Breoghania sp. L-A4: one gene and its partners. The protein of the gene in region 1 interacts with the protein of each later gene in a pairwise test. Links are inferred from orthologs where the notes say so. Each region holds a gene or a part of one and is shown in the gene's direction. Other genes may lie near its edges. The genes, in order: dnaE, dnaQ and D1F64_RS01780.

Region 1 (4,123 bases):
ACGTGATTATCGGGAGAGTCCCATGCTGTATCTTGCTCGTGACGTGGCTGCGTTTGGTGTCTTGGTGCTTTTCGGCCTGTCCCTTTCCGTCTGGATGGATGTGCTCGCGCGCCTGAATTGAGGCGCCGCTCGCGCGGCTGTTCATTACGCGCGGGACCGCGGATGCGACGGGTGTCTTGCGCGCCCGCAAGGCGCGCGGGTCGGGCGCGGTCTGTGTATAGCGGGCGCAACCGGCCGTTCGGCCGGGGATTGCGTGTGCCGATGCCCGGCGGGCTCTCGACACCTTCGTTGGGAGGCGGGACACTGGGGTCGAGATTCGGGCCTGCCGCCCGGATCCGCGATCTCGGGAATTTTGCGCCATGGCGGACGTCGGCTTCGTACATCTTCGGGTTCACTCCGCCTTCTCGCTGCTCGAGGGCGCGCTGCCGATCGCCAAGCTCATCAAACTGGCCCAGGCCGACGACCAGCCGGCGCTGGCGATCACCGACACGGGCAATCTCTTCGGAGCGCTGGAATTTTCCGAGAAGGCCAAGGGCGCGGGCCTGCAGCCGATCATCGGCTGCCAGATGGCGATCGATTGCGCCGACGACGACACGCCACGCCGGCAGGGCGATCATTTTCCCGAAATCGTGCTGCTGGCGGCGAGCGATCAGGGCTACGCCAATCTGGTGGAGCTGGTCAGCCGGTCGTTTCTCGACACGGAAACCGGAATTCGCCCGCATGTCGGCATCGAGGCGCTGGCCGCCAAGGCGGAGGGCATCATCGCGCTGACCGGCGGCGCGCTGGGCCTGCTCGGCCGGCCGCTGCTCGACGGCCGCGAGGATCTTGCCGAACGGCGCTTCGAGCGGCTCAAGGCCATGTTCGGCGACCGGCTCTATATCGAGCTGCAGCGCCACGGCACGGACGAGGAGCGGCGCACGGAAGCCGCCATGGTGGAGATGGCCTATCGCGGCGGCGTGCCGCTGGTGGCCACGAACGAGGCGTTCTTCCCCGGACCCGATGACTATGAGGCGCATGACGCGCTCATCTGCATCGCCGAAGGACGCGTCGTTATCGAGGACGATCGCCGCCGGCTGACACCGGAGCACTGGTTCAAGCCGCGCGCCGCCATGAGCGAGCTGTTCAGGGATCTTCCGGAAGCGATTGAGAACACCGTTGAAATCGCCCGGCGCTGTCACTGCCGCGCGCCCAAGCGCGCGCCGATCCTGCCCCGGTTCGCCGGCGCCGACGCGGATACGGCGGAAGCCGAGATCGCCGAAGCGGGCGAAATGCGCCGCCAGTCGGAGGAGGGGCTGAGGGCCCGTCTGGCGCTGCACGGCGTGGCGGAAGGGCACGAGGCGCACGAATACTGGGAGCGGCTGGAATACGAGCTCGGCATCATCGAGCGGATGAAATTTCCCGGCTACTTCCTCATCGTTGCCGACTTCATCAAATGGGCCAAGGCGCAGGGCATTCCGGTGGGGCCGGGCCGTGGTTCGGGCGCGGGCTCGGTCGTCGCCTGGGCGCTGACCATCACCGATCTCGATCCGATCCGCTTCGCGCTGCTGTTCGAGCGGTTTCTCAATCCCGAGCGTGTGTCGATGCCCGACTTCGACATCGACTTCTGCCAGGACCGCCGCGACGAGGTGATCCGCTATGTGCAACAAAAATACGGCCGCGCGCAGGTGGCGCAGATCATCACCTTCGGAACGCTGCAGGCGCGCGTGGTGCTGCGCGATGTCGGCCGGGTGCTGCAGATGCCCTACGGCCAGGTGGACCGGCTGTGCAAGCTGGTGCCGCAGAACCCGGCCAACCCCGTGACGCTGGCGCAGGCGCTGGACGACGAGCCGCGGCTGCGCGAGGCGGCCAACGAGGAGCCGATCGTCGAGAAGCTTCTGACCATGGGCCAGAAGCTCGAGGGGCTCTACCGGCACGCCTCGACCCACGCGGCGGGCATCGTCATCGGCGACCGGCCGCTGGAGCAGCTGGTGCCGCTGTACCGCGATCCGCGCTCCGACATGCCGGTCACCCAGTTCAACATGAAGTTCGTCGAGCAGGCCGGGCTGGTCAAATTCGATTTTCTCGGCCTGAAGACGCTAACGGTGCTCTCCACCGCGGTGAAGCTGGTGGCGCGGCGGGGCATCGACATCGATCTCTCAGCAGTGCCGCTGATCGACCCGCCCACCTACAAGATGCTGGCGGCGGGCGAGACGGTCGGCGTGTTCCAGCTGGAAAGCCAGGGCATGCGCCGGGCCATCGCCGGCATGCGCCCCGACCGCTTCGAGGACATCATCGCGCTGGTGGCGCTCTACCGGCCCGGCCCGATGGAGAACATTCCCACCTACAACCGGCGCAAGCACGGCGAAGAGCCGGCCGACTACATGCATCCCAAGCTCGAGCCGGTGCTCAACGAGACCCACGGCATCATCATCTATCAGGAACAGGTGATGCAGATCGCCCAGATCCTGGCCGGCTATTCGCTCGGCGACGCCGATCTGCTGCGCCGGGCCATGGGCAAGAAGATCGCGGCGGAGATGGAGGTCCAGCGCTCGCGCTTCACCGACGGCGCGGTGGAGCGCGGGGTGGACAAGAAGCAGGCGAGCACGATCTTCGATCTGGTGGCGAAATTCGCCAACTACGGCTTCAACAAGAGCCACGCCGCAGCCTACGCGCTGGTCGCCTATCACACCGCCTGGATGAAGGCCAACCATCCGGTCGAGTTTCTCGCCGCGCTGATGACGCTCGACATGGGCAACACCGAAAAGCTCAGCGATTTCCGCCGCGAGGCGCAGCGCATGGGCATCGACGTGGTGTCGCCGTCGATCAACAGCTCCTGCGTCTATTTCGACGTGCAGGAGGGCCGGATCGTCTATTCGCTCGCCGCCATCAAGGGCGTGGGCGAGCAGGTGGTCGAACACATCGAGACGGTGCGCGGCGACACGCCGTTCAAGGATATCGGCGATTTCGCCCGCCGGGTGTCGCCGCGCGTTCTCAACAAGCGTTCGCTGGAGAGCATGATCGCGGCGGGCGCCTTCGACGAGCTGGACGCCAACCGGGCGCGGCTTGTCGCCGGCATCGACCGCATCATGGGCGAGGCGCAGCGCGCGGAAGGCAACGCGACCTCGGGCCAGACGGACATCTTCGGCATGGGCGGCGAGCCCGAACCGATCCGGCTGGACCCCATGGAGCCTTGGCTGCCGGAGGAAAAGCTGCAGCGCGAGCATGCGGCGGTCGGCTTTTATCTCTCCGCCCATCCGCTGGACGAATACCGCGGCGTGCTCGAGCGCATGCGGGTGCAGCTTTGGAGCGAGTTCGAGGCGTCGGTGAAGCGCGGCTCGGGCGCGGGACGGCTCGCGGGCACGGTCACCCAGCTTCAGGAGCGCAGGACGCGCACCGGCAACAAGATGGGCATCGTACGCATTTCCGATCCCACCGGCCAGTACGAGGCGGTGATGTTTTCCGAGACGCTGGCGAAATTCCGCGACCAGCTGGTCGTCGGCCGCTCGGTGGTGCTGCTGGTGGCGGCGGAGATGAAGGATGAGGGCATCGGCGTGCGCATCCAGTCCGTGGAGCCGCTGGATGTTGCCGCCAACCGGGTGCAGAAGAGCCTGCGGGTTTTCCTGCGCGACGGGCAGGCGGTGCAGAGCCTCAAACGGCACTTGGGCGCGCGCGGCGACGGCGATGTCAGCGTGGTGCTGCTGCTGGACAACGGCGCGCGCGAGGTCGAGGTGAAGCTGCGCGGCCGCTACCAGGTCTCCCCGCCGATCGCCAGCGCGCTCAAGGCGGTGCCGGGCGTCGTGCAGGTGCAGATGGTTTAGGCGGCATGCCTTGAACCGAGGCGCGTGAATCCCGGGTTGAGGCGAACATCGCGCGATGCCCGAGCGCGCGCCATGCTTGCGGAAGCGCTTATGCGAGCGGAGCGCGCAGGGGCAGGAGCGTGCATCTGCGACCACGGTTGCGCCAAAATCGCTGTGTAGAGAGCGTTCCCTGCGAAAGGGAGGTGGACTCATGACCCCGACGAAAGCCGGGAACTCCGGGAAGGTCGCACAAGAACGCGCGGCGAGCCGGGCGGCGGCGCAGCCTGTTCTCCTTTCTGGTGGAAACCCGCAGATCCCAAAGGGGTACGGCGACGGCCCCGTGCAGG
Region 2 (2,992 bases), 2.2 Mb from region 1 along the record:
GCCGTCCTCGTTAACACCACGTCGCAGGGTATGAACGGTCAGTCGTCCATGGACATCGATCTGGGTCTGGTTCGGGCAACCTGTCTCGTCACCGACATCGTCTATGTGCCTCTGGAAACGGAGTTTCTGGCCGCCGCCCGGGCGCGTGGCCTGCGCACCGTGGATGGTTTGGGCATGCTGCTACATCAGGCCGTGCCGGGATTCGAGCTGTGGTTCGGTGTCCGCCCCGAAGTGACGGGCGATTTGCGCGCCACGGTGCTGCGCGACATGGGGCTCGCGGAGCTGGCGCAATGATGAAACTCGGGCTGACCGGATCCATCGGCATGGGCAAGTCCACCACGGCGAAAATGTTCGCCGACGCCGGCGTGCCGGTGCATGACGCTGACGCCACCGTACACGCGTTGTATCGCGGAGTCGCCGCCGCTCCTATCGAAGCGTCGTTTCCGCAAACCACCCGTGACGGCGCCGTTGACCGCAAGGCGCTAGGCGCCCAGGTGATCGGCAAGCCCGAGGCGCTCAAGCGCCTCGAGGCCATCGTACATCCGCTTGTGCGCGATGCGGAAGAAGCCTTTCTGGAGGCCGCCCGCGCCACCCGTCATCGCGTCGTGGTTCTGGATATCCCGCTGCTGCTGGAGACCGGCGGCGCGTCGCGCGTCGATGCGGTCGTCGTCGTCACCGCCGACGCGGAGATCCAGCGCGCCCGGGTGCTCGAACGTCCGGGTATGACGACCGAGCAACTGGACGCAATTCTCGCGCGGCAGATGCCGGATACGGATAAGCGCCGGCACGCGCATTTTCTCATCGACACCGGATCGGGTCTCGAGTCCGCCCGCCGTCAGGTCAGCGCTGTGCTGAAAAGCGTCGCCGCAATGCCGGGAAAACCCGTCTGACACTCTTGTCCGTCCGGGTCGTTGTGCGACAATGACCTGTTCCGAAACGGTCGAACGGCCACGCACTGTCAGACTCGCGTCCGACTCTGCATCTGACGGCTCCGAGCGACAGGCCCAAGCGGTGTCGGACGCGACATTTGTGCTGGATTCTCACGCCCCCGAACCGGATGACATGTCATGCGCGAAATCGTTCTTGATACCGAAACGACCGGCCTCAACCCGCGCGGCGGCGACCGTTTGGTGGAAATCGGCGGCGTCGAACTGGTCAACCAGATCCCGTCCGGCCAGTTCTACCATGTCTACATCAATCCAGAGCGCGACATGCCCGAGGGCGCGTTCAACGTGCACGGCCTGTCGGAGGAATTCCTCTCCGACAAGCCGGTGTTTGCCGATGTCGCACGCGAGTTTATCGATTTCATCGGCGACGCGACCCTGGTGATTCACAACGCCGCTTTCGACATGGGTTTCATCAACGTCGAGCTGGCGCGGCTCAATTTGGGTCCGATCCCCGACGCCCAGGTGCTTGACACATTGATGCTCGCGCGGCGCAAGCATCCCGCCGGTCCCAATTCGCTCGACGCCCTGTGTTCGCGCTACGGCATCGACAACAGCCGCCGCACCAAGCACGGCGCGCTTCTCGACGCGGAGCTGCTCGCGGAAGTCTACATCGAGCTGACCGGCGGCAAGCAGTCCATGCTGGGCCTGACGACCCAGTCCGATGAAAGCCGCAGCGGCGGGTCCTCCGTCTCCGGCCGCAATCGCGCCGTCGGCCCCCGGCCCGTTCCCCTGCCGCCGCGCCTCACCGGCGAGGAAATCGCCGCCCACGACGCCTTCCTGCAATCCCTCGGCGGCGAACTGATCTGGAACAAGTACCGCGACTGAGGCGCGAGGCGAACCGCCTGCACCGTTCTCTCGGTTGTCGTCCCGCGTGCGCGGCGTAGCGCTATTCGGTGCCCTGCAGACTCGGGAGCTATCGGGGGACGAACGGAATCGATGACAGGAGGAGGCCCCTTGCTGCGGCAAGGCCGGTTGAGCCCGCCACACCCTTGATCGTCACCCGGGCTTGACCCGGGCCCCACTTTGCCGATCGGCGAATGACGACGTCTGTGGGTGTGATCATGCCTCACCACGAACCCGCAAGCGCCTGAACAAGTGGGGACCAGAGTGGGCCCGGCTCGGAGGCCGGGGTGACGATCGGGGATGGATGACGGAGTTGATGACATCGAGAGACCGGCGGAAACCGGCCTCATCCGCCCTCAGAGCATCGACGGCAGGACGCGGTCGGGCGGACGGTGGCCGTCCATAAAGGTCTTGATGTTGATGATGACCTTCTCGCCCATGTCGATGCGGCCCTCGATGGTGGCCGATCCCATGTGCGGCAGCAGCACCACCTTGTTGGATTTCATCAGCTTGTTGTTGACCGCGGGTTCGTGCTCGAACACGTCGAGCCCGGCGCCGGCGATCTCGTCGGCCTCGATCATCCGCGTCAGCGCGGTCTCGTCGATCACCTCGCCGCGCGCGGTGTTCACCACATAGGCGTCGTTCTTCAACAGCTTCAGCCGGCGCGCCGATAGCAGGTGGAAGGTCGCGGGCGTGTGCGGGCAGTGCACGGAAATCACGTCCATCCGCGCCAGCATCTGGTCAAGGCTGTCCCAGTAGGTGGCCTCCAGCGCTTCCTCGGTCTGGGCGGCAACCCGGCGGCGGTTGTGGTAGTGGATCGACATGCCGAACGCCTTGGCGCGCCGCGCCACCGCCTGGCCGATGCGGCCCATGCCGACGATGCCCAGGCGCTTTCCGGAAATCCGGTGGCCGAGCATCCAGGTGGGGCTCCAGCCGTGCCATTCGTTGTGCTCGATGACCTTGATGCCCTCGGCGAGACGGCGCGGCACCGCGAGAATCAGCGCCATGGTCATGTCGGCGGTGTCCTCTGTAAGAACCCCGGGCGTGTTGGTGATGGTGATGCCGCGATTTGTCGCAGCCACCACATCGATGTTGTCCACGCCGTTGCCGAAATTGGCGATCAGCTTCAGGTTGGGTCCGGATTGCGACAGCACTGCCGCGTCGAGCCGGTCGGTGACGGTCGGCACCAGCACGTCCGCCGA
Region 3 (3,112 bases), 1.9 Mb from region 1 along the record:
GAGACCTGCGCGATCTCGGCCATCAATTGTGTGCGATCAGCCGCGTCCAGATCGATGATTTCGATGAGATTGGGCTTTCGCGGCACCAGGAGCAGCCACGGATAGCGCGCGTCACCTGACAGCCGCAGCGTGCTCAACGGCAGATCCAGGACGAAGGCGCTGTCGGTCTCAAGCCAGGGATCGAGTGAAAAGCCATCGGGTTCGGACATGCGGTTCCTCGAATGTTTGCGGTATCTCCAAAGCGCGACGGAGTCGGCTCCTCGGTGCGAGCGGCGGTGCGCGCCGTTTCGGGCAAAACTGTGCAGGAATCCGGCGCTTGCGACATTCGCCCGGATTGGCCCTTGCCAACGCCCCTCCTAATCCTGATATAACGGGCTCGGGAGGTTGGCTAGTGGACGCGCCACTCGCCAACCGGGTCAGGTCCGGAAGGAAGCAGCCCCAACGAGTATCGGCACGGGTCACCGTGTCCAACCTCCCACCTCCATTCGGCGCGCGGCGCGCCACAGTCAAACGGCTTACCACAAGCCGGGGCTCACAGGCCGCCGCAGGCCGGGCCGCGGCGGAATTGGCCGCTTTGCACGGCGGCCCGAACGGGGCGTCATGGACGGCAATCTCCACAATGACGACCAGCCTGACGGCACGCTGAACGATCCCGTTCAGCCGAGTCTCATCCCCACGCCCGACGCGACCAAGGATGACGGCGCCTACCGCGTTCTCGCCCGCAAATACCGCCCGCGCGATTTTACCGACCTGATCGGCCAGGAGCCGATGGTGCGCACCCTGTCCAATGCGTTCGAGACCGGGCGCATCGCCCAGGCCTGGATGCTGACCGGCGTGCGCGGTGTCGGCAAGACGACCACGGCGCGGATTCTGGCGCGCGCCCTCAACTACGAGATCCCCGGCGAGATCGACCAGCCGACCATCGCGCTCGAACGGCTGGGCATCCATTGCCAGGCGATCATGGACGGCGGCCACATCGACGTCATCGAGATGGACGCCGCCTCGCACACCGGCATCGACGACATTCGCGAGATCACCGATGCGGCGCGCTACCGGCCCGTTTCCGCGCGCTACAAAGTCTACATCATCGATGAGGTGCACATGCTGTCGAAGGCGGCCTTCAACGGGCTGCTGAAGACGCTCGAAGAGCCGCCCGAGCACGTGAAATTCATCTTCGCCACCACGGAAATCCGCAAGGTTCCGGTGACGGTGCTGTCGCGCTGCCAGCGCTTCGATTTGCGCCGCGTGGAAGCCGAAACGCTGGTCAAGCACCTGCGGCGGATTTCGGATTCCGAGAAGGTGGCGATCGAGGACGAGGCGCTTGCCATGGTGGCGCGTGCGGCCGAGGGCTCCGTGCGCGATTCACTGTCGCTGCTCGACCAGGCCATGGCGCATGGCGCGGGCACGATCACCGCCGACGAGTTGCGCGGCATGCTGGGACTGGCCGACCGCGCCCGGGTGATCGATCTGTTCGAACACGTGATGAAGGGCGATGCGGCCGCGGCCCTCGATGGGTTGCGCGAACAATACGATGTGGGCGCCGACCCGGCCGTGATCATGAGCGATCTCGCGGAATTCGTGCATCTGGTGACCCGCCTCAAGGTGGTGCCCGATGCCGGCAACGACACCTCTGTCACCGAGACCGAGCGCACGCGCGGCAAGGCTTTTGCCGAGGCGCTGTCGATGCGCGTGCTGGGCCGGGCGTGGCAGATGCTGCTCAAGGCGGTGGGCGAGGTACAGACCGCGCCCAAGCCGCTGGCGGCCGCCGACATGGCGCTGATCCGCCTGTGCTACGCCGCCGACCTGCCCACGCCCGACGACGCCCTGCGTCAGTTGCGCGGCACGCAGCAGGCTGCCCCTGCCGCGCCCGCTGGCGGCGGCCCCGCCGCAGGTGGCGGCGGACAGCCGGGCGGACATGCGCAACAGGCGCCGGCGCAACAATCCGCCCCGCCGGCCGGCGCACCATCCATGTCGGCACTCCAACAAGGCGCACCGCGGCTGCAGGCCATCACGGGCGGCCAGCAGGCCGCGCACCAGCCCAAGCATGTGCCCCAGCCGGAGCCTCAGACAGCGCAATCCCCACCCGAGCCTGCGCTCAGCGACGTCCCGTCCGAGACCACGCTCACCATCGGCACGCTGGAAGACGTGGCCGCGCTGGCGGCGCAAAACCGCGACATCTCCTTGAAATTCGCCATAGAGCGGCAAATCCGGCTGATCGCCATCCAGCCGGGCCGGCTCGACATCGCCATCGACAAGGGCGCGGCCGCTGATCTCGCGGGCGTGCTCGGCCGCAAGCTGAGCGACTGGACCGGACAACGCTGGCTTGTCGCCGTCAGCCGCGCCGAACCCGGCGCGCAGACGATCCATGAGCGCCGCGAGGCCGATCAGGCGCAGCTTGTCACCGACGCCCGCGCCAATCCGGCCGTCTCCGCCGTGCTCGACGCCTTTCCCGGCTCGGAAATCGTCGATGTGCGGGTTCTCGAGGGCGAAGACACAGATGTTCTTGATGCGTCTCCCGACGACGAGACGGACGACGACGACTGATATCAGAAAGCCGCGGAGCCGCATCGCCTCTTCCCGGCGCGGACTCTGGATTTCAACGCAAACGCGCCCATATCCGGCTGCGTGTTCCACCCACCCTCCGGCGCGTGCCAGGCCGCGACCCGGACAGATCCAACGAGGCGCCCCGATGGATTTCATGAAGATGATGAAGCAGGCCAAGCAGATGCAAGAGCAGATGGGCTCGCTTCAGGAGGAGGTCGCGGCCATCGAGGTCACTGGCGCCTCCGGCGGCGGCATGGTCGTCGTCACGCTGAACGGCAAGGGCACCATGCAGAGCCTGAAGATCGACCCCTCGCTCGCCAAGGCCGACGAAGTCGAGATCCTCGAGGATCTGATCATCGCCGCGCACAATGACGCCAAGGCCAAGGCGGAGGCCGCGATGGCCGAAAAGACCCAGGAGATGATGAGCGGTCTCGGTCTGCCCGCAGGCATGAAGCTGCCGTTTTGATCCGCCCTTCGCGCCGGGACATTCCATGAGCACGCGCAGGGTCACAGGACCGGAGATCGAGCGGCTGATCCAGTTGCTGGCCAAGCTTCCGGGGCTGGGGCC

What was found.
Region 2: the proteins of dnaE (region 1) and dnaQ interact in binary tests that used the Escherichia coli proteins (3 or more experiments, as listed by UniProt). The link is inferred for Breoghania sp. L-A4 from one-to-one orthologs.
Region 3: the proteins of dnaE (region 1) and D1F64_RS01780 interact in binary tests that used the Escherichia coli proteins (3 or more experiments, as listed by UniProt). The link is inferred for Breoghania sp. L-A4 from one-to-one orthologs.

The regions. Positions count from the first base shown.
Region 1 is NZ_CP031841.1:2,269,994-2,274,116, forward strand. The notes cover bases 24-3,997. They hold dnaE (DNA polymerase III subunit alpha), read left to right. Parts: upstream 24-359; coding sequence 360-3,797; downstream 3,798-3,997. Other genes in these bases: D1F64_RS10495 (DUF1801 domain-containing protein), read left to right, coding at 3,988-3,997. In the rest of the region: more of D1F64_RS10495, read left to right, coding at 3,998-4,123. UniProt on the Escherichia coli protein: DNA polymerase III is a complex, multichain enzyme responsible for most of the replicative synthesis in bacteria. This DNA polymerase also exhibits 3' to 5' exonuclease activity. The alpha chain is the DNA polymerase catalytic subunit.
Region 2 is NZ_CP031841.1:108,789-111,780, forward strand. Bases 77-2,919 are described here. They hold dnaQ (DNA polymerase III subunit epsilon), read left to right. Parts: upstream 77-1,067; coding sequence 1,068-1,772; downstream 1,773-2,919. Other genes in these bases: D1F64_RS00515 (shikimate dehydrogenase), read left to right, coding at 77-294; coaE (dephospho-CoA kinase), read left to right, coding at 291-890; D1F64_RS00530 (D-glycerate dehydrogenase), read right to left, coding at 2,147-2,919. Outside these bases: more of D1F64_RS00515, read left to right, coding at 1-76; more of D1F64_RS00530, read right to left, coding at 2,920-2,992. UniProt on the Escherichia coli protein: DNA polymerase III is a complex, multichain enzyme responsible for most of the replicative synthesis in bacteria. The epsilon subunit contain the editing function and is a proofreading 3'-5' exonuclease.
Region 3 is NZ_CP031841.1:371,359-374,470, reverse strand. What follows is about bases 110-3,072. They hold D1F64_RS01780 (DNA polymerase III subunit gamma/tau), read left to right. Parts: upstream 110-600; coding sequence 601-2,544; downstream 2,545-3,072. Other genes in these bases: recR (recombination mediator RecR), read left to right, coding at 3,036-3,072; D1F64_RS01775 (YbaB/EbfC family nucleoid-associated protein), read left to right, coding at 2,690-3,010; D1F64_RS01790 (HIT family protein), read right to left, coding at 110-209. Also shown: more of D1F64_RS01790, read right to left, coding at 1-109; more of recR, read left to right, coding at 3,073-3,112. UniProt on the Escherichia coli protein: Part of the beta sliding clamp loading complex, which hydrolyzes ATP to load the beta clamp onto primed DNA to form the DNA replication pre-initiation complex.